DNA from 3 places in the Rhodococcus erythropolis R138 genome. Region 3 is predicted to be linked to each of the others. Evidence: riboswitches for the same ligand, from Rfam matches in the RefSeq annotation. Region 3 holds a riboswitch; each other region holds the start of a gene.

Region 1 (7,237 bases), 850 kb from region 3:
GGTCAACGACAACGGATTCTTCCTCCAAGTCGAAGGTGCCTCGATCGACAAGCAAGATCACGCAGCCAACGCGTGCGGTCAGATCGGTGAAACCGTCGACCTCGACGAAGCTGTGCAGAAGGCACTCGAATTTGCGAAGACCGACGGAGAAACCCTGGTCATCGTCACAGCCGACCACGCTCACACCAGCCAGATCGTCACCAACGTCAGCGCAGACGACATCGCCACCATCGCCAAGGACCAGAACATCCCGGTCGAGCGCGCCCAGGAAATCGTCTACCCCGGTCTGACCCGCAAGCTGACCACGAAGGACGGCTCGGAGATGACGATCAGCTACGGAACGTCCGAAGATCCGGCCGTCGAATCCGAAGGGCATACCGGAACTCAGTTGCGCGTAGCAGCTTTCGGCCCGCACGCGGCCAATGTCAGCGGCCTCACGGACCAGACCGATCTGTTCTTCACGATGACCGACGCGCTGGGACTCGACCGTTCCAAGGTCGCAGCTCACTGACCTGACCAAACCCGACCCGGTAAAAGCCTGGGTCCAGTCACACCAGAGCAGCCAAGGCGCGCACCCGATCTTCGGGTGCGCGCTTCGGGCAACTGGTGCACTTACCTTCACCGGGCACCTCGTAAATCAGGCAGCACGACGCGCGCTGCGTGAATCTGCGTCGCCCGGATGCCACCGGTGTCAACGGATTAGAAACGCGCACAACACTTTCATTGCGGTCGACATCGACGAAACGCGGAACCGGAATGCCCGGGTTCTCACCGCGGAGAACATCGATCAGGCCGGCAGCAAATGCACTTCCGCGCTCCCTCGCGCTACCGGCGGCGTCGAGGCTGCGATTGGCGATGGAGTCCGTCGCGATCGCCCACAGCGCCTGCTGCCGAACGCCGGACACCTCGGCGAGTACCTCGATCACGGGACTGAGTGAGCGGAACATCGCGTGGCCCAACTCCGCCACACTCCGCGAGATCGGAATGACCGATCCGGCAGCAAACCCGCCCAGATAGCCGTTGTCACGCAAGAAGATCCGCCCACCGTTCAACGATGGATCGGCCGCGAACCCGGTGACCATTCCGGTTCCGATCGGAATGCCAGTCAGCGTGGAACTGGCCGAGTACCACCACAACGTGCCGTTCACTCGGCTGTCCGCACTCCCCCATCGCTCGGCCGTATCGGCGACACGTGCTGCCAACCACTGGGGGTCGGTCATCAACACCGCGGGCATCGTATCCGGATACCCGCTCAGGTTGTCGAAGAACGGCACCGCTAATGCCATACGGGCGTAGATCCCGGCTACCGATTCCGTCATGCCAGCCCCAATATCTCCATCCGCGGACGTACTCCGCGTTCGACTCGCGCCTTGATGCCGAAAACCTCGGCCAACAACGGCTCGTCCAACACCTCGACCGTAGACCCACACGCGCGGAGTTCACCTTCGGTGAGCACGGCAAGGTTGTCGCAGTACTCGACTGCCAACCGTAGATCGTGCATCGTGACCACAACCGCGAGCCCCGCCGACGCAAGTTCGGCGAGCAATTCCATCACGATCAACTGGTGACGAAGATCGAGATGATTGGTCGGCTCGTCCAACAACAGAACCTTGGGCTCCTGAGCCAATGCGCGCGCTATCGAGACACGTTGCCGCTCACCACCCGACAGGGTGGACACGTCGCGTCCGGCAAGCTCGACCAGACCAACCTGCTCGATGCACCGGTCCACGATGGCGGTATCTCGCTCAGTGCTTCGGTCCAACCAGCTACGGTGCGGAGTTCGTCCGAGCGCGATCGATTCACGAACCGAAAGTCCTGCCGAGACAGTAGGTTCCTGGACGCTCGCCGAGATGGTTTTGGCGATGTCCTTACGCGAGAGCGTCGTCGAGTCGGCTTGATCGATCAGAACTGCGCCACCTGTCGGAGTCAAAGCGTTGTAGCAGCAGCGCAGCGCCGTCGTCTTGCCACTGCCGTTGGGTCCGACCAAGCCCAGTATTTCACCGGACGTCACCGCGAAAGTGATGCCGCGCAAGACTTCGCGGTTGCCAAGCCGCGCCCGGGTCTCGACGAGTTCGAGCAGAGGCGCAGCTTCGCCGTCCTTCGGGCATGTCACTGTTCTGGTCTGCGTCACTGTTCTGGTCTGCGTCACTGTTCGAGCCTCCGATACTGCCGGTAGAGCATCCAGACGAAGATCGGTGCACCCACGAGGGCGGTGATCACTCCGACCGGAACTTCGGTGGATTGTGCCACCGAGCGCGCAGCGGTATCCGCGGCAACCATCGCGACGGCGCCCAGAAGGGCTGCAGCAGGGAGCAGTCGAATTGCTCTGGTGCCGACGATGAAACCGGCCAGATGTGGGATCAGGAGGCCGATGAATCCGATTCCACCGGCAACGCTGACTGCCGCGCCCGCCAGTACGGAGACCGCAAGCAAGGACAACACTCGGAACCGTCGGACGTTCATACCGAGTGCTGCAGCCCCGTCGTCACCGGTCTGCAAGACGTCCATCCACCGCGAACTGAACAGAAGGGCCGTGCCGACGACGACCAGTGCGATCGTCGGGAAGATCAGCGTCGACCATCGCGCATCACCGAATCCGCCGGCAATCCAGTGCATCACCGACGTCACGTGCCGATCATCGGCCAACACCAGGATGCAAAAGGTGATGAGCGCCGAGAATATTTGGGCGAGCGCTACACCCACCAAAATGATCGCGGTCGGCTGCGGATACCGGCCGCCGATCAGCAGTGCGAGAAACAACGGGATCATCGCCCCGACGAATGCTGCGACCGGAATCGTGAAAACCCCGAGGAGGCCGGCGCCGAAACCCAGCACCGACACGAGCACCACCATGAATCCCGCACCCGACGAAACTCCGAGCAGATACGGGTCGGCAAGAGGATTCCGTGTGACAGCCTGAGCAACAGCACCCGACATCGCCAAGGAAGCACCCACGACCGCAGCCGTGAGTGCACGTGGCAGGCGGGAGTCGATCACGATCGACTCCCGCGCCGCGGTCCACCACGTTTCGAAAGTCCCTGGCGCCAAACGGGCTCCGACTATCGCCCAGACGTCACCGACGGGAATGCGAACCGATCCCAAGGAGACGGCCAACCCCAGGACGATCGCCAAGGCGACCGCCAAGCCGACAAGTAGGGCGCCGTACCCGTAACGCGTGCGGGTCACTTCGCCGCGTCAGCGCCCGGATGGAAGGCCGTCGCGATGGTCTGTGCCGAACGCACCAACCGTGAACTCTCGAACAGGTCCGCGAGAGGAACCACGACGAACCGGTTCTGCTGCACAGCAGGGGTGGTCGCCATCAACGGCTGGGCACGGAGGAAGTCGATCTTCTGCTCGGCCGTCTTGTCGCCGTAGTCGATGACCACGATCGCCTGGGGTGCACGCTCGGCAACAGCTTCCCACGATGCGTCGATGTAGGGCTTTGTCCCTTCGGCGAAGATGTTCGAGACACCGGAGTATTCCGCGACCAATTGACCGACGCCGACTCCGCCGATGGTCGTCGGAACCTGGTCACCACTGTCGTAGAAGAAGGTCGGTACCGGCGCCGCGTCCCCGACCGAAGCGCGGACGGAATCGAGACCATCGCTGATCTCCTCTGCGACCTCGCGGGCGGAATCTTCAACGCCCAGGACTCGACCGAGTTGCGTGTAGTCGTTCTCGAGCAATCCGATGTCGGGGAAACCGGTGCCACAGTATTCCGAGAAGAGGAAGGTGTTGATTCCGCGCTCGCCGAAAGCGTCTCGGGAACGGCCCTGCTTCTCGTTGAAGGCACTGGTCATTCCTCCGACCACGAAGTCCGGATCGACGTCGAGAACCTGCTCCATGCTGGGGAACGTATCGGAGAGGCTGGGAATCTTGTTGAATACATCGGCGGTCTCCGCAGTTGGCGGATTGTCGCTGTACGCCCGACCGACGATCCGGTCACCCGCACCGATTTCGATGAGCGCCTCGGTGACATGCCCGTTCAAAGACACGATGCGCTGCGGCGGCGAGTCGAAGGTCATCTCTCGATCGCAGTTGGTCACGGACACAGGCTGTGCGAAGGATTCCGCAGCAGACGCGGACTCTGATTCCTGGCCTTTGGAACAACCTGCCGAAACCAAGGCGACCGCGATGAGAACAGCGGCGGCGCGGGACGGGGAGAACTGAAGTGACACGGGGACCTCGTAAGGGCTCTGAGCCACGAATGAGAATCCGACAGACAACTCCGCCCGCACACTGATACTCGGCCAGAGCTCCTGCTGGACTTCCTTTTCGTAGACCACGACGAATGGATGTCGCACACCGCGCGGTGGGTAATCGGGCTTGCCGACGCTCGGTGACTACCGAGAATCGACCTACCGTTGCGGGTCAGCGCCGGATTCGGACCGGCTTCCCCCACACGCGTGGCTTGCAAGTGCTTCGAGCAGTATGCATGACGTTTCCGATTCAAGACCAAACGCCCACTACAGTCGATCTGGCCAGACGCCCCCACACACCGGAGTTGATACATGACACGCTGGGCCCAAACCGTCGTCGCCCGGAAATGGTGGGTACTGAGCCTCGCGGTTCTGATAGTTCTCATCAGTGGGGTGTGGGGACTCGGAGTGTTCGGCAAGCTCAGCCAGGGCGGCTTCATCGATCCGGGCAGCGACTCCGCGAAGGTTGCGGACATCATCGAAGACAATCTCGGGCCGCAGACCCCGGACATCATCGCGATCTACTCACCCACCGACGGCAAGACCCTCGACGACATCGGGCCGGCAGTAACGGCCGCCGTCGACCAGTTCAAAACGGAAGTGCCGACCGCGTCGGTGAAGTCGTATTGGGGAACGGACGCCGCGGCCAAGGCCAGTCTGCTCTCGAACGACGGATCCATGGCGGCCGTTGCGATCACGTTGGCACCGGACTCGGGCGTCACACCTGCTACTTTCGCCGATCTCTTGCCGAAGCTCGAAGTTGAAGGTGCCGAGGCACAATTCGCGGGTAATACCGTTGTCGGCGTCGCGTTCAACACCAAGCTGGAGAAAGACCTGGTGGTCGCCGAAGCCATCGCCATTCCGATCACTCTGGTGCTGCTGGTCTTCATCTTCGGCGGCATCGTCGCTGCGGCGGTTCCGGTATTCGTGGGTGTACTCAGTGTCTTGAGCGCCTTGGCGGTTCTGCGAATCCTCACGTTGATCACCGATGTGTCCTCGTTCTCGATCAACGTCGCTTCTCTTCTCGGGTTGGGACTTGCAATCGACTACGGACTGTTCGTGGTCGGTCGGTTCCGTGAAGAACTGAATTCGGGCTCGGACCCGGGAGCGGCTGCGCAGCGGACAGTTCTGACCGCGGGTCGCACCGTCATGTTCTCGGGTCTGCTGCTGATCTGCGCGTTCAGCGGCATGCTCGTTTTCCCGCAGGCCGTCATCCGGTCTTTGGGTTTCGGTGCGATCGCAGCAGTACTGAGCGCGGCGGTTCTGTCGCTGACCGCTGTGCCTGCGCTGCTTGCCATTCTGGGGCATCGCATCAACGCCCTGACGTGGCGCAAGGATGCGGCGCAACGCGGCGAGGAACGCTCGCGCAAGTTCTGGGGCCGCGTCGTCACGTGGGTGATGAAGCGTCCGGTCGCGGTCTCGGTGACGATCGTGGCCGTGCTGCTCGTGATGGCCTCGCCGCTGCTCGGTGCCCGTTTGGGAGAACTCTCGTACACCGCACTCCCGGACAACAACCCCGCTCGCGTCGCAATGGACACGTTGGTCAACGACTTCCCGCAGACCGGCAACGGCGCGACGATGATCCTTCAGGCCGAGGACGGGAACACTCTCACCCCGGCCGAAGGTGCAGCGATCGCCGAGTCCGCCGGTCAGGTCGAGGGCATCGGTCAGGCGACCGTCGTCGCGAGCACCAATCAACTCATCGCGGTTCAGGCTCTCTACAGCGAGGGCTCTACACCCCAATCACAGAGCACCGCAGTGACAGATCTGCGTGCGATCTCCGCTCCCGACGGAACAGTGCTGCTTGTCGGTGGCGGTCAAGCCATGGTCGACGACGGCAACAACGCCGTCCTGCACTGGTTGCCGGTGATGATCCTCATCATGGTCGGATCGACCTTGATCCTGTTGTTCCTCGCGTTCGGTTCGGTGGTCCTGCCCATCAAGGCGGTACTGATGGCCGCGCTGAGCCTCGCGACCACCTTCGGAGTCCTCACCTTCGTCTTCCAGGACGGTCACGGCGTCGAACTCCTCGGGGTCAGTCAAACTCCGCTGGAGGCGACGTTCGTCGTGCTCATCCTGGCGGTGGTGTTCGGATTGTCCACGGACTACGAGGTTTTCCTGATGTCCCGGATGGTCGAGGCCAAGAACGCGGGAGCGACGACGGAGGAAGCAGTCAAGTTCGGAACCGAACGCACCGGCCGCATCGTGACGGCCGCCGCCCTACTCCTGATCGTGGTGACGGGGGCATTCGCGATGTCCGGGTTGTCGGTGATGAAGTTCCTGGGCGTCGGCATGATCGTCGCGCTGATCGTCGACGCGACCATCATCCGCATGTTGCTCGTGCCCTCGCTCGTGAAGTTGATGGGCGAAGCGAACTGGTGGGCTCCGGCCTGGATGAAAAAGGTTCACGCGAAGGTCGGCATCGGCCACTGATTTCGGGCCACTGATCACGCACTAGTGGATTTCCCTGATCGGGCAGTCGTCCTCGAGGATGACTGCCCGATCAGGGAAATCGCTCCGCAGGGCGATGTTCTCCGAAGCTGATTTCGTCAGACTTGGAGCATGACAATTTTCGAATGGATCCTTGCAATCCCCGCTCTTGCACTTGCCGTCGCGTTCCTGTTTTCCGGAATCATCGCTGCGGGCATCGACTTCGACACCGAGGATGGCGTCATGACGCACTGATGTCCGGTTCCCTCTAGCCGTCGATCTTACTTTGGAGTAAGTTACCGACCATGGCCACATACATCGTCACTGGCGGTACCGGGTTCCTCGGACGAGCTGTACTACCGCTCCTGCTCGAGCATGATGAAACTGCTCAGATCCACGTGCTGGTCAGAGCGGGTTCTGTCGCAAAACTCGAAGGACAGGTGTCGGCAATTCCGGGCGGTGATCGAGTGCATCCGCTCGTTGGCGATCTCACCGAGCCCGAGCTGGGCATCGACTCTCCCCCGCCGGCCGACCATGTCCTTCACCTCGGCGCGATCTACGACATCACGGCCGGAGACGAGCAGGCTTCGACGAATGTCGAGGGCACA
Region 2 (7,237 bases), 1.9 Mb from region 3:
CCGAAGAGGTAGTCGACCGTGGCCGCCATCTCGAAGGCACCCTTGTACCCATGACGGCGCATCGCGTCGAGCCAGCGGGGATTGACCACGCGCGCCCGGAAGACACGTGCGGTCTCTTCCGAAAGTGTGCGTGTGCGAACCGATTCCGGCCTAGTGCTGTCGCCGATATATGCCTCGGGCGACTTTCCGGTCAGCGCGCGCACGGTGGCAACCATGCCGCCGTGGTACTGGAAGTAGTCGTCCGAATCGGCGATGTCGTGCTCACGTGTGTCGGTGTTCTTGGCCGCCACGTTGATTCGACGGTAAGCACTGCGCATGTCGTCGGCTGCCGGGATTCCGTCGAGCCCACGGCCGTACGCGAAGCCGCCCCAGTTGGTGTACACCTCGGCGAGGTCGTCGTCACCGCGCCAGGTCTTGGAGTCGATGAGTTGCAGCAGTCCGGCGCCGTAGGTTCCGGGCTTCGAACCGAAGATACGGGTGGTCGCACGCCTGGCGTCGCCGTGCTCGGCAAGGTCGGCCTGTGAGTGGGCGCGCACGTAGTTCTGCTCGTCCGTCTCGTCCAGTGCCGCGACCAGCTGAACGGCGTCGTCGAGCAGTGCGAGCACGTGCGGGAACGCATCACGGAAGAATCCGGAGATGCGGACGGTGACGTCGATGCGCGGGCGGCCGAGTTCTTCGAGATCGATGACTTCGAGGTTGACGACGCGTCGGCTTGCTTCGTCCCAGACGGGGCGAACACCGAGGAGCGCGAACACTTCGGCGATGTCGTCGCCGGAGGTACGCATGGCGGCGGTTCCCCACACCGACAGACCCACCGAGCGCGGGTATTCGCCGTGATCGGCGAGATACCGAGCGGCGAGCGACTCGGCCATCGCCTGACCGGTCTCCCACGCCAGGCGTGAAGGAACTGCCTTGGGGTCGACGGAGTAGAAGTTACGACCAGTGGGAAGAACATTGATCAGGCCGCGGAGCGGTGACCCACTCGGACCCGCGGCGATGAATCCGCCGTCGAGCGCGTGCAGGACCTGCTTGATCTCGTTGTCGGTCTGCCGCAGACGCGGAACCACTTCGGTGGCCGCGAACTGCAGGATCTTCACGACGGTCTCGTCGTCGCTGAGTTGTTCTGCCGCAGCGGGGTTCCAATCGGCGTCGTACATGCCGCGAACCAGTGCGTGCGCCTTTTCCTCGACGTCGTCGACACGGCTGCGCGACTCGTCGCCGTCTTCGCTGAGCCCGAGTGCTTCACGCAAACCGGGGACGCTCTGTTCGCCGCCCCACATCTGACGGGCTCGCAGCATGGCGAGGACCAGTTCGATTTCGGCGTCGCCCTGGGGTGCACGGCCGAGAATGTGCAGACCGTCGCGGATCTGGACGTCCTTGATCTCGCACAGCCAACCGTCGACGTGCAGGAGCATGTCGTCGAACACGTCTTCTTCAGGCCGCTCGGCGAGGCCGAGGTCGTGGTCCATCTTGGCGGCACGCATCAGTGTCCAGATCTGCTGGCGAATAGCCGGGAGCTTGGACGGATCGAGTGCGGAAATGTTGGAGTGCTCGTCGAGCAGTTGCTCGAGGCGGGAGATGTCGCCGTAGCTTTCGGCACGGGCCATCGGCGGGATCAGGTGATCGACGAGCGTCGCGTGAGCACGACGCTTGGCCTGTGTTCCCTCACCCGGATCGTTGACCAGGAACGGGTAGATCAGCGGCAGGTCGCCGAGCGCTGCGTCGGTGCCGCAGTTGCTGGACATGCCGAGCGTCTTGCCCGGCAACCATTCGAGGTTGCCGTGCTTGCCGAGGTGCACAACGGCGTCGGCGCCGAATCCGCCGTTGTCCGGGGTGGCAGCGATCCAGCGGTAGGCCGCGAGGTAGTGGTGGCTCGGCGGCAGATCCGGGTCGTGGTAGATCGCGACAGGCTTTTCACCGAATCCCCGCGGCGGCTGAACCATGAGGACGATGTTGTTGAATCGCAGTGCCGCGATAACGATTTCGCCGTCCGGATCCTGCGAGCGATCGACGTACAGCTCGCCGGGCGCTGTGCCCCAGTGTTCCTCGACTCCGCTGCGCAACTCTTCGGGCAGGGTGGCGAACCAGTCGCGGTACTTCGCTGCCGAGATGCGGATCGGATTGCCCTCGAGCTGCTCGGCAGTGAGCCAGTCGGGATCCTGTCCGCCGGCCGCGATCAGGGCGTGGATCAGCGCATCGCCGTCCTTGGCCGCCAGGCCGGGAACTGCGTCAGGGCCGTCGACCGGACCGAGGTCGTAACCGGCAGAACGCATTTCGGTGAGCAGATCGATTGCGCTCGCCGGAGTGTCGAGGCCAACGGCGTTGCCGATGCGAGCGTGCTTGGTGGGGTACGCCGACAGCATCAACGCAACACGACGCTCTGGCGTCGGAATATGACGCAACTTGCCGTGACGCACCGCGATGCCGGCCACGCGGGCTGCGCGCTCCGGATCAGGCATGTACGTGGACAGTCCGTCGGAATCGATTTCCTTGAACGAGAACGGCACCGTGATGATGCGCCCGTCGAATTCGGGGACCGCAACCTGCGTCGCGACGTCGAGCGGCGACAATCCGTCGTCGTTGGCATCCCAGGTGGCGCGGCTGCTGGTCAGGCACAGTCCCTGCAAGATCGGAACGTCCAAAGCGGCGAGTGCTGCCACGTCCCACGCTTCGTCGTCGCCGCCCGCCGATGCGGTGGCGGGCTTGGTGCCGCCGGCAGCAAGAACCGTCACGACCATGGCGTCGGCGCGGCGGAGCGTGCTCAGAAGTTCGGCTTCTGCGGTTCGCAGAGATGCGCAGTAGATCGGCAGCGCGGTGCCACCGGCCTCGGCGACCGCGTCGCACAACGCCTGGATATACCGGGTGTTTCCGGCCAAATGCTGGGCGCGGTAGTACAGAACTGCGATGACCGGACCGCTCGCCGAGTCGAGATCGGGCGCGAAATCAGCGATGCCCCAGGAAGGCAGGTGAGCCGGCGGCTCGAAACCGTGGCCGGTGAGCAGGACGGTGTCGGAGAGGAAGTGGTGCAGCTGTGCCAGATTCTGTGTGCCACCCTCAGCCAGGTAGTTGTGCGCCTCGGCAGCAACACCGGCGGAGACCGTCGAGCACTCCATGAGGTCGGCATCCGGCGCGTGCTCGCCGCCGAGAACGACTACGGGGAGTCCGGAGGCGAGGACCATGTCCAGGCCGTCTTCCCAGCTGCGACGGCTGCCGAGGATACGAACGATCACGAGGTCGACGCCGTCGAGCAAGGGCGGCAAGTCCTCCGAGACCAGCAAGCGTGAGGGGTTGGCCCAGCGATAGGAGACGCCGTCGCCGGCTTCCTGGCTGGCGCGGGCGCTCAGCAGATCGGTATCGGACGTGGAGAGCAGAAGAATCACGGGTGAAGCCTTCCTGGGGTTTCGCGCCCCGTGGCACAGATCTGTCATCGACGGCGGTTGAGGGTCTGACTCGTGTTTCCGAGCGGAAACACGTCCCGCTCGAGCAACACTCACAGTGGCGCGACCGCACCGGACTTTCACCGGTTTCCTCAACTGCCGTCACTGGTGGTGGTGATGCTACCGGTCCGCAGAAGGCACTCATGACAGGTCGTACCCTGGAGCCATGCCCACGGACCGTTCACAGCCAGACGCGTGCCCGGGTGCACTGCAAGTTCACCACGCCGCCGACGGCGCACTGGCACGCGTGCGCCTACCCGGCGGACTCCTCACCCCGGTCCAATTGCAGACGCTCGCCGACGCAGCGCGCGATCTCGGCAACGGGCAGATGGAACTCACTTCGAGGGGCAACGTCCAACTGCGCTCGGTCTCGGATCCCGAAGCCTTCGCGTCGCGAATCGCGTCGGCCGGCCTGCTGCCGTCCGCGACGCACGAGCGAGTGCGCAACATCCTCGCGTCCCCACTGTCCGGCCGTATCGGGGGCGTAGCCGACATTCGTGAACTGGTCCACCGTCTCGATTCGGCGATCCAAGCGGATCAAGCATTGGCGGATCTGCCAGGGCGAACCCTGTTCACCCTCGACGACGGGCGCGGAGACATCACCGGGCTACGGGGCGATTTCGGGCTCCATGCGCGCAGCGCCACCGAGCATTCACTGGTGCTCGCCGGTCACCACACCACTCACCGCGTCCAGGCGGACGACGCCGTCGAATTGCTCCTCGAGGCGGCTCGATCATTCCTCGACGTCCGCGACAAGCACTGGCGCCTGGCCGAGGTTCCGGACGGAATCGAACGCACCCTCGAGCAGCTGGGTCTGAGCGCCGAGTCCACCGGTGCGGCGGACCTCACGCCGGATGCACGACCCACCATCGGCTGGCTCGAGCAGCGCGACGGGACCGTAGCCCTGGGCGGAGGCTTGCGATTCGGGCTGCTCGACGCTCGGCTGGCCGAGTTCCTGGCCGCCGTCGACAAGCCCGTCGTCGTGACGCCGTGGCGATCGGTGCATATCTTCGACCTCGACGAATGGGCTGCCGAGCAGGTAGTCCGGGTGTTGGCGCCGATGGGGCTGATCTTCGACGAGAACTCACCGTGGCTCGACGTCACCGCCTGCACCGGAAGCCCGGGATGCGAGAAGTCGCTCGCCGATGTGCGCACCGACGCCATCACCGCGGTAGAGCAGGCAGAACTGCCAGTCGTCGGGCGCCAGCACTGGGCCGGGTGCGACCGCAGCTGCGGACGTCCCCGCGGGGACGTAGCGGATGTGATTGCGACGGGTGACGGTTACCGGGTGAATCCGGCCGATCGGTGATGCCTCTATCGTGTGGCACATGATCGAGTACATCCGTGACGGCGCGGAAATCTATCGCCAGTCCTTTGCCACCATTCGGGCCGAAGCCGACCTGAGCCGTTTCCCGGCGGATGTCTCGCAAGCTGTAGTGCGCATGATTCATGCAAGTGGCCAGGTCGATCTCGTCGACGACGTCGCCTTCACACCGGGTGTCGTCTCGGCTGCGCGCGCAGCTCTGCGCGACGGCGCGCCGATTTTCTGCGACGCTCAGATGGTGGCTGCCGGCATCACGCGCAAGCGTCTGCCCGCCGGTAACGACGTCATCTGCACCCTCGGCGATCCGCGGGTTCCCGTGCTGGCGTCGACCATCGACAACACTCGCTCGGCGGCTGCTCTCGAACTGTGGGGAGCCAAGCTCGAGGGCGCTGTTGTCGCGATCGGAAACGCACCCACCGCACTGTTCCATCTCCTGAACCTCATCGAAGCCGGCGCACCCCGTCCGGCCGCCATCGTCGGAGGTCCGGTCGGCTTCATCGGCGCTGCCGAGTCGAAGGAAGCCCTCATCGAACACGCCAGCGGGATCGATCATCTCGTTCTCCGCGGCCGACGCGGCGGTAGCGCGATCACCGCGGCCGTCGTCAATGCGATTGCGAGCGAGGTCGAATGAGTGCAGGCAAGCTCTGGGGTGTAGGTATCGGCCCCGGCGATCCCGAATTGGTGACCGTCAAAGCCGCTCGCGTCATCGGCGAGGCCGATGTGGTTGCGTTCCACTCCGCGAGGCACGGCAAGAGCATCTCCCGCGGAGTTGCAGCGCCGTACATGCGCGAAGGACAGATCGAAGAACACCTCGTCTACCCCGTGACCACCGAGACCGTTGATCATCCCGGCGGATACCAGGGCGCGATGGACGAATTCTACGAAGCGGCTGCCGAACGGTTGGCAGTTCACCTCGCGGCCGGTCGAACCGTCGCGTTGCTCGCCGCCGGCGATCCGCTCTTCTACAGCTCCTACATGCACATGCACAAGAGGCTGGCCGATCGCTTCGACGCCGAGGTGATTCCCGGTGTCACCTCCGTCAGCGCGGCATCTGCTGCACTCGGAAAGCCGCTGGTCGAGGGTGAAGAAATCCTGACGATCCTGCCCGGAACATTGCCGCAGGCTGAGCTGACCAGGCGGCTCAAGGAAACCGACGCCGCTGCCATCCTCAAGCTCGGACGCACGTTCCCGCCTGTCCTGCAATCGCTCGAGGATTCCGGCCGCTTGGATGAAGCGCACTACGTCGAGCGCGCGAGCACCACACGTCAACGCGTCGAATCCGCTGCCGAGGTCGACCCGGACGGAGTTCCGTACTTCTCGATCGCCATCGTTCCGAGCCCGTCGAACAACCCTCGACCCGCAACCGAGTCCCGCGGCGAGGTGGTCGTGGTCGGACTCGGGCCGGGCGACACCGCCTGGACCACACCCGAAGTGGCGCATGAGCTTTCGTTGGCCACCGACCTCGTCGGCTACGGCCCTTACGTCGATCGCGTGCCGACGCGTCCGGGCCAGCGGCGCCATTCCAGCGACAACCGCGTCGAAGCCGAACGCGCCGCGATGGCGTTGGACCTGGCGAAGAACGGCGCCCGTGTAGCTGTCGTCTCGTCGGGAGATCCCGGCGTATTCGCCATGGCTGCAGCAGTTCTCGAAGTTGCCGCCGAAGACCAGTGGCGCGGGGTCCCGGTCCGCATCCTTCCCGGTATGACGGCGGCAAACGCTGTCGCCAGTCGCGTCGGCGCTCCCCTCGGGCACGACTATGCGGTGCTCTCGTTGTCTGATCGCCTCAAGCCGTGGGATGTCGTCGCGCGCCGTATCTCGGCAGTTGCAGCCGCAGACATGGCATTTGCGGTCTACAACCCGGCGTCGAAGTCCCGGACGTGGCAGGTCCAAGCCATGAAAGACCTCGTGCTCGAGCACCGCTCCCCTGAGACTCCTGTTGTCATCGGGCGCGATGTTGCCGGCGCCGAGGAATCAGTTCGCGTCGTAACCCTCGGCGAGCTCGAGCCTTCCGAGATCGACATGCGGACGCTGCTGATCGTCGGCTCGTCGATGACGACGGTCGTCGAAACCGGTTCGGGCCGTCAAGTGTTCACCCCGCGGCGGTACCCGGAGTAACCACCACTCGGCGATAGCATGGCGTCATGCCCGTCAACCGGACCCGGAAAGCCAGATACGCGCGCAAACGCAAACGCCGAATGGATCTGGTGGAGCACGACTTGTCCGTGGAGCAGTGGTCCGCGCTCAAAGCGGCCTGGGGTGGCTGCGCGTACTGCGGCGAGCCGGACGAGTCGCCGCAGCGTGACTGTGTGCTGGCGATCTCCCGCGGTGGGCGCTACACGCTCGACAACATCGCACCGGCGTGCCGCTCGTGCAATGCAAGCAAATGCAACAGCGAGGTCACTCTCTGGTTGCGGCGCAAGGGGTATGACGAGAAGGCCTTCCTCCTGCGTCACGCGGAGATAGGTATCGAGATGAG
Region 3 (7,237 bases):
AGCAACCGCAGCGCGGTGGCCTGCCCGATTCCAGATCCTGCGCCGGTGACGAGAATACGACGACCTTCGAAACGATTCATTGCTGTGTACCTTTCGCGAAAACGAGTTGGCTGGTAATCCAGGCTCGGCGGCGCCGACACTCACAACTCACCCGCGAGAAACTTCAGGTACGGGAAATACGCAGCACTGCAACAGGTGTGGCACTGCGAAATCTCAGCGAGGTAAGGCTCGCCGAAGTGGCGAATGTCAGACGGATCCGGCCGGTGCGGCCGAGGCTCTTTCGATCCAGACAAGACCAGAGGGGCGGCGGTCGATCGCCTTACGCCCCCGGCGGAATGTCGCTACGCCGAATCGGGCCGTGCGCAGTGCACGGCCGGAATCGAGAGTACAGCGGCGTATGGACATCACAGGCACCGTAGCAGCGCGAGTACAAGTCGCTCAAACGCGTTGTCCGCGACGCAGGTTTGATTCAGGTAATCAGATGTCACTTCTGGACAACTTTGCCGACTTAGGCAGCACTAACCTGATGGCATCTCGAAAACCCGATCCAGGAGCACAGTCCATGACACATACAGACGCCACGAGCACAACAACTCCCCGGGCGAGCGTCCTACGAACCGCTGACCACAATCGCGGACTCAACGACGTTCTCGCCGTCGTCGAAGCAATGGAGCGACCGAGCGACCACCTGCTGCGGATCACGGCTCATTTGACGGAGTCGACCGACGATCCGACCTGGTCACGCCCGAACGTCACCGTACGTATGAATCTCGGGCCCAATTTCGACGACGCTTCGCGTGTGTACACGGTGCGTTCCTACGATTCTGTAGCCGGATCGATCGTCATCGACGTGGTCCTGCACGGACAGACCAGCCCGATGATGAGGTGGGCAGCGGCGTTGGCCATCGGTGACATCTTCGGTCTCACCGGTCCGCGACCACACTTCTTGGTCCCCGACGTTCCCGGTCGACGGATCGCACTTTTTCTGGACGGCACCGCAATACCTGCGCTGTACTCGATCATCGAGCAGCTACCTACCGACGTGGCCGGAATCGGCTGGGTCACAACAGATGACGAGGTCGCTTTCGCCGAACTGCCCGCTCTCCCCGGCCTGGAGCTTCACCGCGTGAGCGCAGATCTCGCCGAGCCCGACGGCCCACTGGCGGTACGAGCACGCGAGCTCGCCGATCCCGCGAGCTACGTCGTGTGGGGAGCCGGTGAACGCAACGAGATGCGCGCAATCCGTAGGCACTTTCGGTCGACCGTCGGACTCGACAAAGACGACGTCGCGATATTCGGATACTGGAAGCGCGGCATCAGCAACACCGAAATCGACCTCCGTCGGCGCGAGAACTACGAGCGCATCCTCGCCGACGGTGGAACCCTCACCGACATCGACGACCTGGCCATCGAGATCTGATCGCGTACACCGGCCGACCTGACCGGCCGTGCACTGCGGTGATAAGTTCCTCTGTGCCAGCGGACCTCCACACAGGGGGTCAGGGAATCCGGTGTGAATCCGGAACTGACGCGCAGCGGTGAGGGTGACCGCCCGGGCTTACGCCACTGGATGAAAATCTGGGAAGGCGCTCGGGTGGGGCGATCTCGAGTCCGAATACCGGCTGGCAGCAGGGGTCAACAGGCGCCTGTTCACACGGTAACGGGCTCCGCGAACGAGCCCCTGCGAGAACGAGATTCCATGCGTCTGTCCAGACTTCGCCTACCCGCCGCTGCCGTCGCGGCCTTGTTGAGCGCGTCGTTGGTTGCCTGCTCCTCCGACGACAGTGCTGCCCAACAATCCAACTCTTCCGAACAATCGCGCGTGACAGTCCAGAACTGTGGCCGAGACGTCACGGTGGAGCGACCGATCGAACGGGCGATCGCGGTAAATCAGCCTGCGGCCGAAATGCTGTTCGCACTGGGAGTGCAGGACCGGATGGCCGGCTACGCCATGAGCGACGACGACGTACTCCCCGAATTACGTGAGGCACGCAGTCAGGTTCAAGCTTTCGACACCGAGTTCCCGTCCTTCGAGAGTGTCCTCGAACGCGAACCGGACATGGTCTACACGACCTTCAATTACACGTTCACCTCGGAAGGCATCGCCGACCGGACCAAGTTCACCGACCTCGGGGTCGCGACGTACCAGTCGCCCAGCGAGTGCACCGGTCAGGATGCCGAGCAGAGCAAGGCCCTCACACTCGACGACTTGTACGCCGAAATCGGCGACGTGGCAACACTGTTCGACGTCAAGGACAAAGGTGTCGAGCTGACCGAGAGTTTGAAGGATCGCGCGGCCACCGCCACGGCGTCGCTGGGAGCCGAAAACGTGACGCTGGCGTGGTGGTACGCAGCCACGAAGACTCCGTACTTCGCCGGGTGCTGCGGTGCACCGGGAATCATGACCGACGCGGTGGGCGCGAAGAACGCCTTCGACGACAACAAACAGTACTGGCCCGAAATCGGTTGGGAGAGTGTGCTCGATCGAGACCCGACCGTGCTGGTGCTCGCAGATCTCGACCGCGGCGGAGACGGCGACAGTGCCGCAGACAAGATCGCGTTCCTCGAATCGGACCCGGTCGCCAGCAAGCTCACCGCAGTGAAGAACAAGCGTTACATCATCCTCGAGGGAACGACGATGGATCCCTCGATCCGCAATGTCGGTGGCATCGAACAGCTCTCCGACGGGCTGCGCCAGTTGGGTGTGGTCTAGATGTCCGCGGAGATCAGTGAACTGGTGCGTCAGTGGGACGACCAGCAGGCGGCATACATCGCCGACCGCGAAAAGCGATTCGACGCGATTCTCGACGTTCTCGAATTGCAGTACGCGCACACCCCGTTCACGGTTGTCGACCTGGCCTGCGGACCGGGCTCACTGAGCGCCCGGATCCTCGAGAAGTTCAAGCACGCGAGCGTTGTGGGGATCGATTACGACCCGATGCTGCTGGAAGTCGCCCGTCAGTCGTCGACTCGTTTCGGTGACCGACTGCAGCTGGTCGACGCAGACCTGCTGAGCACCGATTGGCCGACTTCGGTGACTGCACCGGTGCAGGCGATAGTGTCGACAACCGCGCTGCACTGGTTACAACCGCAACAGCTCGTCGAGGTGTACCGGCAGTGCCGCGAACTGCTGAGCCCTGACGGAGTCCTGCTCAACGGTGATCACTTCCGCTTCGACAGCCGCTCCCCCGTCATCGGTCGATGGGCGAAGGCTCACGACGAGCAGACGCAACGCTCCGCCTTTGCTGCCGGCGCTCCCGCGTGGGACAGCTGGTGGGAGGAGTTGCGGGCAACTCCCGGCATCGGACCACTGACCGACGAGCGTGAGCGCAGATTCGCCGGACGCGACGCTACCGCGCCCACTGCCGTCGACTTCCAGTTGGCGGCGCTCGCGCAAGCAGGTTTTCGAGAGTCGGGAACGGTCTGGCAACTGTTCGACGACTACGTGGTCTACGGCGTGAGATGACGACAAGAGTTCGCCTGCGTGACAACCCGACGACCGTCACCCTGCTGTGGGTGATCGGTGTTGTCACGCTGGCCGGGTCGGCCGCCGTGGCGATCACGTTGGGGCCGGCCGGTCTGTCGGTCGGTGAGGTGGCCTCGATCGTCGTCGGCCATCTCGGCGGTACCGCGGCGGACGTCACCCCTATCCGCGACGGCATCGTGTGGGATCTTCGTCTGCCACGTACTCTGCTCGCCGCGCTCTGCGGTGCGGGTCTCGGGCTGTGCGGGGCGATCATGCAGTCTTTGCTTCGCAATCCACTGGCTGATCCTTTTGTCCTCGGTATCTCGTCCGGCGCCTCGACCGGTGCCGTACTGATCGTGATCCTCGGAGTGGGGTCGGGGGTGATCGGCTTGTCGAGCGGCGCCTTCATCGGCGCGGTGATCTCCTTCGCCCTTGTGTTGCTGCTCGCCCATGCGGCCGGCGGCACGCCGGATCGGGTGATCCTGGCCGGAGTCGCCGCGACCCAACTGTTCTCGGCGCTCACCTCGTTCATCGTGATCACCTCGGCCGATCCCGAGCAGACTCGCGGCGTGATGTTCTGGCTCCTGGGCTCACTCGGCGGCGCCGACTGGCTCGACGTCGCGCTCTGCGCTGCGGTGGTCGCCGTCGGCCTCGTGGTCTGTCTGACCCACTCCCGCGCACTCGACGCCTTTGCCTTCGGCGAGGACGCGGCGTCGTCGCTGGGGGTGAACGTGTGGCGAGTGCGCGTGACCCTGTTGTTGGCAACAGCTTTGATGACGGCGGTGATCGTGAGCGTCGCAGGCGCCATCGGCTTTGTGGGCCTCGTCCTCCCGCATGCGGCACGGGCTCTCGTCGGTCCGAGCCATCGGCGACTGCTGCCCGCGTCCGCACTGATCGGCTCGATCTTCCTGGTCTGGGTCGACGCCGTGGCACGTACAGCCATTGCGCCGCAGGAACTCCCGGCCGGTGTGGTAACCGCGTTGGTCGGCGTGCCTGCATTTGCCGTCATCCTCTGGAGACGAAAGGCCAGGCCATGACACTCGAAGCGACCGGCGTCAGCTGGCGGGTCGGCGGGGCGCTCATAGTTGACGCCCTCGACGTGTCCCCCACCGTCGGAAGTACGGTGGGGCTTCTCGGCCCCAACGGTTCGGGAAAATCGACACTGCTGAAACTGCTTGCCGGGCAGAACCGTCCGACAATCGGGGAGGTGACTCTGGACCGAACTCCGTTGCCTGACTGGAAACGCCGAGATGTCGCGCGTCGGATTGCCACCGTCGATCAGCACAGCAACACGGAGATCGACCTGACGGTAGCCGAGGTCGTCGAATTGGGTCGCACCCCGCACCGCGGATTGTGGGGCGGGCATTCAGGTTCCGACCGCGACGCCGTCCGCGCGGCGATCGAACACACCAACCTCTCCGGGATGCTCGACCGGTCGTGGCACACCCTGTCCGGCGGGGAGCGCCAACGCGTGCAGATCGCGCGCGCCCTCGCTCAGGAACCTCACGAGTTGCTGCTCGACGAACCGACCAATCACCTGGACATCAACCATCAACTCGAATTGCTCGCGCTCGTGCGTCGCCTGCCCACCACCACGATCATGGCATTGCACGATCTGAATCTGGCCGCCATGTTCTGCGATTCGATAGTGATGCTGAACCGTGGCTCCATCGTTGCCCACGGAAGCCCGACCGAGGTCCTCACCGCCGACCTGATAGCCGAGGTCTACCAGGTCGATGCCGAAGTCCGCCTGGACGGTCCTGGCGGAGTACCCACCGTGAGATACCTTCCACCCAGCTCGGATTAGACGCACGCGGATCTGTCATTCACGCGAGAGCATCGCCACTGCTTCGCGTTCGAGGTCGACGTACGGTTCCCCACTGACGTCGATCGCCACCCGGCTGAGCGTTCCACCGGTAAACGCCCATGGTGAGGTATCCGGGTAGTCGTCGGTCACAGGCTCCCCGCTGTCACGGCCTGCATTGAGCCCTTCGCCGCCGCCGATACTGAACTTGCCTGGCTGAGTGCGGATTCTGCCCTCACCGACTTTCCGATCGCCGTAGTAGAGGCCGAGCACCCCGTGCGCAGTGCCCGGCGGATCCTCACCTTCCTTGTCGAAAGTTGCTGCCAAGATTACATTTTCGCCGATGGGGAGGTCTTCGGCGGCATCGATCTTCTGCTGTTCACTGCCGAGGAAGTTGTACACGTAATGCAGTCGGTTGTCCTTGACGTACAGCGAATGACCACCGAACCTGCCGCCATGCGAGAACAGCACACCGGCCGCACCCGGTTCGGCCAAGTCGACAACTGCCCCGATCGAGTATGAACGATTACGAAGGTTGACAGCGACGGCTTCCGGTACCTCGGCTCCCCCTGGACGGTAGACGTACCGGTTGCGCGGCGGAGCCAGCTGGGGGCGAGGTGTGGTGAGGAGTTCGACACCGGACCGATCATCCAGTGGCAGAGCTTGATTGGCGCCGGCCTCGTGGAACCACAACCCCACGAGCTCGGCGAGCCTGCCGGGTTCTTCGCCGGCAAGGTTCCGGAGCTCGGCTCGGTCCACCTCCGTGTGGTAGAGCTCCCAGGTGTCTTCCGAGAAATGACCCCACCCGCTCAGAGTCGGGTGCGTGGTGACGGCCTTCCACCCGTCATGCCAAATCCCTCGTCCTCCGAGCATCGAATAGAACTGGGTGTGCTTGGCGGTGGGGATGTTGCCGGCGTCGAAGCTGTACCGCATGCTCACGCCTTGGATCGGGTGCTGGGTGTATCCCTTCACCGTGTCGGGCAAGTCGACACCGACGCAGTCGAGCAGAGCCGGGACGACGTCGATGGCATGGTGGTACTGATCTCGAATCTCGCCTCGGGCGTCGATGCCCTCCGGCCACGAGATGATGCAGGGGTCGCAGGTTCCGCCGTTGAACGAGTACCGCTTCCACATCTTGAAGGGCGTGTTGAACGCCATCGCCCACCCGTTGGGATAGTGGTTGTACGTCTCGGTGCTGCCCAACTCGTCCAGCTTTGCCAGGTTCTCGGCGAGGTCGTCGGGTACCCCGTTCGCGATTTTGTTCTCGTTGACTGAACCGTCGGGTCCGCCCTCACCACTGGCACCGTTGTCGGAAACCACCACGATGATCGTGTTGTCCAGCTGCTCGATTTCTTCGAGGTATTCGAGCAGGCGTCCGATCTGATCGTCGCAGTACGAGAGGAAGCCCGCGTACACCTCCGCCATCCGTGAGAACAGTCGTTGCTCGTCAGCGGACAGGGTGTCCCAGGGGCGGGTGAAATCCAGCGGCGGGAACGGTTCGCCGTCAGGTCCGGTGCGGGTGTCAGGAGTGCCTATCGGGTTGAGTGAGGGCAGAGTCGTGTCGTTCGGGACAAGTCCCATGTCCTTCTGCCTCGCCAGAATCTCATCCCGCATGGCTTCGTACCCTGCGTCGAACCTGCCTGCGTAGCGATCGGCCCATTCGCGGGGCGCGTGATGTGGAGCGTGTGCGCACCCGGGTGCGTAGTAGAGAAATACAGGCCGGTCCGGAGCTATCGACTTCACGTCGCCGATGTATTCGAGCGCTCTGTCGGTGATGTCGACGCTGAAGTGATACCCCTCTTCCGGCGTCGACGGCTGTTCGACGGGGTGGTTGTCGTGGACGAGGTCGGGATACCACTGATTGGTCTCGGCACCGAGAAAGCCGTAGAACCGCTCGAATCCGCGACCGACCGGCCAATTCCGTTTCGTGGAAGCAAGATTCATCTCGTCTTCGGCGCAGAGGTGCC

Evidence for each region. A riboswitch is a leader RNA that binds a small molecule or an ion and turns the genes downstream of it on or off. The one in region 3 is predicted to bind cobalamin.
Region 1: it holds a riboswitch for cobalamin, as region 3 does, so the genes downstream of both, H351_RS22165 (ABC transporter substrate-binding protein) here and H351_RS26110 (ABC transporter substrate-binding protein) in region 3, are expected to answer to the same signal.
Region 2: it holds a riboswitch for cobalamin, as region 3 does, so the genes downstream of both, cobN (cobaltochelatase subunit CobN) here and H351_RS26110 (ABC transporter substrate-binding protein) in region 3, are expected to answer to the same signal.

What each region holds. Positions count from the first base shown of each region.
Region 1 covers NZ_CP007255.1:4,822,370-4,829,606, forward strand. Annotated here, with positions in the region: gene phoA (alkaline phosphatase) at 1-511, shown strand, start outside; gene H351_RS22150 ((2Fe-2S)-binding protein) at 549-1,319, opposite strand; gene H351_RS22155 (ABC transporter ATP-binding protein) at 1,316-2,149, opposite strand; gene H351_RS22160 (FecCD family ABC transporter permease) at 2,146-3,186, opposite strand; gene H351_RS22165 (ABC transporter substrate-binding protein) at 3,183-4,178, opposite strand; cobalamin riboswitch at 4,295-4,442, opposite strand; gene H351_RS22170 (MMPL family transporter) at 4,512-6,632, shown strand; gene H351_RS32795 (hypothetical protein) at 6,762-6,884, shown strand; gene H351_RS22175 (SDR family oxidoreductase) at 6,935-7,237, shown strand, end outside.
Region 2 covers NZ_CP007255.1:3,742,448-3,749,684, reverse strand. Annotated here, with positions in the region: gene cobN (cobaltochelatase subunit CobN) at 1-3,380, opposite strand, end outside; cobalamin riboswitch at 3,420-3,552, opposite strand; gene cobG (precorrin-3B synthase) at 3,604-4,746, shown strand; gene H351_RS17240 (precorrin-8X methylmutase) at 4,766-5,392, shown strand; gene cobJ (precorrin-3B C(17)-methyltransferase) at 5,389-6,876, shown strand; gene H351_RS17230 (HNH endonuclease) at 6,903-7,237, shown strand, end outside.
Region 3 covers NZ_CP007255.1:5,677,156-5,684,392, forward strand. Annotated here, with positions in the region: gene H351_RS26100 (SDR family NAD(P)-dependent oxidoreductase) at 1-80, opposite strand, end outside; gene H351_RS26105 (siderophore-interacting protein) at 563-1,420, shown strand; cobalamin riboswitch at 1,461-1,641, shown strand; gene H351_RS26110 (ABC transporter substrate-binding protein) at 1,700-2,713, shown strand; gene H351_RS26115 (class I SAM-dependent methyltransferase) at 2,714-3,466, shown strand; gene H351_RS26120 (FecCD family ABC transporter permease) at 3,463-4,503, shown strand; gene H351_RS26125 (ABC transporter ATP-binding protein) at 4,500-5,273, shown strand; gene H351_RS26130 (arylsulfatase) at 5,289-7,237, opposite strand, start outside.